One region of the Paenibacillus sp. P5_B5 genome, then DNA from elsewhere that is predicted to be linked to it. Evidence: predicted binding sites of a transcription regulator. Region 1 holds the regulator's gene; the other holds the start of a gene.
The links. Region 1 encodes Rex, which represses fermentation and respiration genes when NADH is low (regulators of the CRP and FNR family bind a similar motif). Its sites were predicted from a motif close to TTGTGAAATATTTCACAA; they were not measured.
Positions count from the first base shown of each region.

Region 2: adhE (bifunctional acetaldehyde-CoA/alcohol dehydrogenase) is a predicted target of Rex. The motif match lies at 1,932-1,949, and genes of this name have one in related genera.

Region 1 covers NZ_JBFULK010000001.1:333,346-336,467, forward strand. Annotated here, with positions in the region: gene dinG (ATP-dependent DNA helicase DinG) at 1-1,597, shown strand, start outside; gene AC1DOK_RS01735 (redox-sensing transcriptional repressor Rex) at 1,575-2,195, shown strand; gene AC1DOK_RS01740 (inorganic phosphate transporter) at 2,317-3,122, opposite strand, start outside.
Region 2 covers NZ_JBFULK010000010.1:149,806-152,927, reverse strand. Annotated here, with positions in the region: gene adhE (bifunctional acetaldehyde-CoA/alcohol dehydrogenase) at 1-1,887, opposite strand, end outside; gene AC1DOK_RS14815 (sugar-binding transcriptional regulator) at 2,186-3,100, opposite strand.

The DNA of each region.
Region 1 (3,122 bases):
TCACCGTGCACGGAATTCAGCCAATCAAGCTGACTTAGTCATTACGAATCATTCCATGTTATTTACTGATATCAAAGCGGATCATCGCATTCTGCCAGGTTATAATCATTTAATTATCGACGAATCCCATCATCTTGAAGAAGTGGCTAGCAAGCATCTAGGAACTGAATTATATTATTTTTCATTAGTTGGAGCATTACAGTGGTTGTTTAAAGATATACGTACTGGCCAGCTACCGCTCTTGAGAAATAAATTGGCGAATATAAGTGGGGATGATCGTGCGGCGGCTTGGTGTGAAACGATTGAGCTCTTATATCCAAAGCTGATGTCAATTAAAGAACAGTGGGATACGTTCTGTGACCAGATGTATGATCTTGTTTCGACGGGTACCAAAGATGCTGCTCAGCAGGATACAGGACAATATGTGCTCCGAATTAAATCGGAATCATTACCCGCAAACTGGTCTAACTTAAGTCAAATGTCTGATGATTTGCAAGAGGATCTAGGAGATCTACTTAAAGCGTTAGATAAATTAATGAATAAGATCAAAGATTATCAAGATGAATATGATTTACAAGCTTTTCTTACTGATTTTAATGGATATGTGAAAGAAATCGCACAATGTCGTGATAATATGAAAATTTTCATGGAAATGAAGGACAATAGTTTTGTATATTGGATAGAAGGAGGCTTGAATAATAAGAAGAGCTCCATCCTTCTAAGTTGTGTGCCTATTGATGTTAGTAAGCTCATGCAGGAATATGTTTTTGATAAAAAAGCAAGCGTTGTTATGACATCAGCAACTCTCTCGGTAGATAAATCGTTTCAATACACAGCTTCACAGCTAGGATTTAACGAAGAGAATGATGAAGATAAGCTGCGTACGGTTATGCTTCCTTCCCCCTTTAAATATCGTGAGCAAGCGCTTGTATGTGTTCCTAGAGACTTCCCTGGAATTAAAGGTTCGTCCGGAGATGTTCTGTTTATTGATAAACTAATTGGATCACTTTATGAAGTTGCACTTGCCACAAGGGGGCGTTTACTAGTATTATTTACATCAAACAAAATGTTGCGACAAGTTCATGGAGAATTGAGGGAACGACTTAAACCTCATGGTATTGGAGTGCTTGGCCAAGGGGTGGATAGTGGAAATCGCAGTAAATTAACTCGTTTATTTCAAGAAGGTAAGTCAAGTGTATTACTTGGAACTAGTTCTTTCTGGGAGGGAGTCGACATTCCCGGTAATGCGCTTACATGTTTGGCAATTGTAAGACTTCCATTTCAACCGCCAAGTCATCCGTTAGTGGAAGCTAAATGCGAGAACCTCAAGAAACAAAATAAAAATGCATTTATGAAATTTTCCGTACCGCAAGCTGTAATTCGGTTTAAGCAGGGCTTTGGCCGGCTTATTCGCTCGTCCCGAGATAAAGGTGTCGTAATTATTTATGATACAAGAGTTATTGAGACACGTTATGGGAGAAATTTTCTTTATTCACTACCAGGTCCGAAGATCGAATCTATGTATACCTCCCAAATTGTACCTAGTATCCAACAATGGATGGGAGAGAATCTTCTTGAAATCGATGAAAATATCTGATGCAGTTGTTCGCAGACTGCCAATTTATTTACGGTTCTTGAGTGAGTTAGCTACTAATAATGTGCTTACGGTTTCATCACAGGATTTAGGACAAAAGCTTAATTTAAACCCAGCACAAATTCGCAAAGATTTAGCTTATTTTGGGGAATTTGGCAAAAAAGGAATTGGATATGATGTGCTTTTCTTAATTGAAAAAATACGTCAAATTCTGAAGCTGGACAAGACATTATCTGTTGCACTTGTAGGTGCTGGTAACTTAGGTCGTGCATTATGTAACTACAATACGTATCTTAAGGATTCGATGAAAATAGTTGCTGTATTCGATTCTAATCCTGAGCAGCATGGCAAAGTGGTTAACAATTTAATTGTACAACCAATGGAGCAGATCGAGGAAACGATTAAATTACTTCAAATTCGTATTGGTATTATTACGGTTCCTTCCGTGTCTGCACAACAAGTGGCTACACAGTTTGTTGAAGCGGGAGTAGAAGCTATACTGAATTTTGCTCCTGTAATAATTAAGGTTCCTAATAACATCCGCGTTCATCATGCTGACTTTACAACAGATCTCCAAAGCTTAGCTTATTATTTAGAATAAGCACATAAAATGAATAAGGTAGCATCTTCATTATTTGAAGTTGCTACCTTTTTTGTTAATTAGAAAGTAAATGAATCAACAAAAAAAGACGTCCATTAGGTCGTCTTCTAAAGGTTGTAATTTATAATACCCATCCGAACATGACTTTGTATAGTAGGTAACCCAGTACCATTGAAATAGGGATTGTGATTAGCCATGTGATGATCATTCGAATAACAGTAGCCCATTTCACCTCATGGAAACGAATAACACTACCTGTACCAATGATGGCAGATGTGATGACATGAGTTGTTGATAATGGCATATTCAAGAATGTTGACGTTTGGATAACAACAAACGATGTTAAATCTGAAGCAAAGCCATTGATTGGTTCAATTTTGATGATTTTGGATGAAACTGTTTTGATAATTTTCCAACCACCAATTGAAGTTCCTAGACCGATTGCTGTGGCAGCTAGAATTTTAACCCAAAGTGGCACTTCAAGATCGGTTTGGAATCCGCCTGCTACTAGTGCAAAGACGATGATACCCATTGCTTTCTGAGCATCATTACCCCCGTGCGAGAACGATAGTAGTCCAGCAGATATAATTTGGAAAAAACGAAATACCCGATTAAGCTTAGTTCGGGAAGAATTTCCTTTCCAAAGTACCAAATACTTGATAATTGTCATCATAATAAAGCCTGCAGTAAAGGCAATAATTGGGGATAGCAATAAAATCGCAATAATTTTACCGAAACCACCTAAGTTTACTGCATCCCAGCCAGCCCCTGCTATAACAGCACCAGCAAGCGCACCAATTAACGTATGTGATGAGGAAGATGGAATGCCATAATACCATGTAAGCAGGTTCCAAAAAATTGATGCGATCAGGGTTGCTATAACGATATAAAGTCCATTATCTACACTGAACGGATCAGCAATTGAAC
Region 2 (3,122 bases), on a different contig from region 1:
AGGATATTTGGTATTACCTAATTTTTTATCTGTAATAACTGCAAAGGACGTAACCTCTGAACCTGTACCAGAAGTCGTTGGAACGGCAACGAACTTCGCCTTTTGACCCAAACGAGGGTATTTGTATACACGTTTACGGATATCCATGAATTTTTGCTTCAAGTCATTGAAATCTGTATCTGGGTATTCATAGAAGAGCCACATTGCTTTGGCAGCATCCATTGCAGAACCACCACCAAGTGCGATAATACAGTCTGGCTTAAACGAATTCATCATTACTGTTCCACGAGTTACTGTTTCAGTTGACGGATCCGGTTCAACATCAGAGAAAATTTCAATCGATACTGGTGTCTGACGTTTACGTAACCAATATTCCAATTTACCTACATAACCTAACTTCACCATCATAGGGTCAGTAACGATCATAACACGAGAGATATCAGGCATTTTGGCAAGATATTGCGATGAGCCCTTCTCAAAGTACAACTTAGATGGAACTTTAAACCACTGCATATTAACCGTACGATGTGCTACACGTTTAACGTTAATGAGATTCACCGCCGTAACATTAGATGCTGTTGAATTACCACCATAAGAACCGCAACCAAGTGTCAAGGAAGGCATGTTCGTATTATAGATATCACCAATTGCACCATGTGTTGATGGAGAGTTAACAATAATACGACCTGTTTGCAGTCGTGAACCGAATTCTGAGATCACTCCATCATTATTACTATGAATTACAGAAGAGTGACCCATTCCACCAAACCTGACAATTTCTACTGCTCGAGTAATACCTTCATCTGCGTTATTTACTTTGTAGCAAGCAAGAATTGGAGATAATTTTTCTGCAGACAATGGGAACTTAGGCCCTACTCCATCTATTTCTGCAACAAGAATTTTGGTGTCTTGCGGAACTTTAATTCCTGCCATTTCAGCGATCTTCGCTGCTGGTTGACCGACGATATCTGCATTTACGGCACAGGATTCTGGCTTGATAGCTAGTTTAGATAATTTAACCGTTTCTTCCTTGTTCGTAAAATAGCAGCCTTTGGCGATCATTAGTTTTTTAACTTCTTCATATATAGGTTTTTCAATAATAACAGATTGTTCAGATGCACAGATCATACCGTTATCGAATGTTTTGGAAAGAATTAAATCAGTTACGGCTTGCTCAATATTAGCCGATTTCTCGATGAAGCAAGGAACGTTACCAGGGCCTACACCAAGTGCAGGTTTACCAGTTGAATAAGCTGCCTTCACCATACCAGATCCACCAGTTGCAAGTACGAGCGCAACGTTCGGATGATTCATCAAGGCATTTGTAGCTTCAATGGAAGGAGCTTCAACCCACTGAATGCAGTTTTCAGGAGCTCCAGCTGCAATTGCAGCATCACGAACAACACGAGCTGCTTCTGATGAACTCTTCTGTGCAGATGGATGGAAAGCGAAAATGATTGGATTACGAGTTTTGATTGAGATTAAAGACTTGAACATTGTAGTTGATGTTGGATTGGTAACAGGCGTTACCCCTGCAACAATACCGACAGGTTCAGCGATTTTCTGACAGTTATCATAAGGATTGTCATCAATTACACCTACTGTTTTATCATACTTGATACTATGATATACATATTCAGTAGCAAAGATGTTCTTGATAATTTTATCTTCATAAACACCACGTTTAGTTTCTTCATGCGCTAGTTTAGCAAGTACCATATGCTGATCTAATCCCGCTATTGCCATCGCATGAACAATTTCATCGATCTGCTCCTGATTTAGAGCCATGAACTCACCAAGCGCTTTCTTTGCTTTCTGCACGAGTCCATTAATTTGCTCTTCTGCGGATACCACTTTAGTAGTCTCTTTCCCTGTAACTGTAGTCATTTTCTCTCTCCTCCAATTATAATTATTCGTCTAAAAAAAATAATACGTGAAATTTTTCACAAGTTTCTTTAAACGTAGGTTTCACTTTAGTTTCTAGTTAGATCATTGTAGTGTAACTCCTCTACACGACTAATTATATAGATGGGAGAATTGTTAGTATGTGAAAATAATCACAACTTAGAAACTGTTACCGCTTACATTTTAAAATATTATTAATTACCTGATTATGAAATTGATGAATTTACATAAAGAAACGTCAGAAAGCGACTATGTGCTTCTGACGTTTATACCTTGTTAATCATTTATTTAAGATTGAAAGACCCGTGTAATTATCCGTAATCAATATGTTCGCATATTCACCCATAAGCGCCCCATAAATCGCATCTACTCGCTTCGGTCCGCCGCATACCAGGATCGATTGTTCCTTTTTGTGTAGTTCTTTAGGATCGATTCCGATTGTGCGTTGATTCATTTCCTCACTGCAAATTTGGCCCTGCATATCGATATACCTTGAACAAATATCACCAACCGCTTTGGAATGAATCATTCGCAGATCGTCATCGGAAAAATATTTGGTATTAATCAGTACCGAATCTGCTGTAGGTACTCCTACTGTAAACAAGGCGATATTCGCGCTTTTACCTAAATCAAGCACTTTGCGTATATGTCGATCTGACTCAATGGTCTCTTTGACGAGCTGGTTATCAACAATCGCAGGTAAAGGCAAATAGTGAGGATTCGAATTAAATGCAGAACCGAATAGCTGCATAATTTCGTGTGCATAAGTATTGATTTCTGAATAACTAACACCACCGTTAAGCTGTACGACAGTTACATTCTTAACGAATTTGTTCTTCAGATGAATTGCCACTTGATATAACGTTGTTCCCCAAGAAGTCGCCAGGATATCTTCATCTTTGATATTCTGATATAAATATTCTGCTGTCGCTTCTCCTAGATATTGCTTGACTGTTCGTTCCTCATATTGCGGAACTGGTACGACGATAACCTTCTGAAGTGAAAATTTATCCTTAAGTTTAGCAGCGATTTGTTCACTGTCATCCGTTGGATCCATGATTTTGATCTGCACAATACCTTCAGTTTTCGCTTGTTGCAATAAGCGAGATATAGTCGGCCTAGATACATTGAGTTTACGTGCAATATCTTGCTGACTATAGTCCAACTGATAATACAACTGTGCAACAGAGATCATCTTGCGAAGCTTGTCTTCGTCA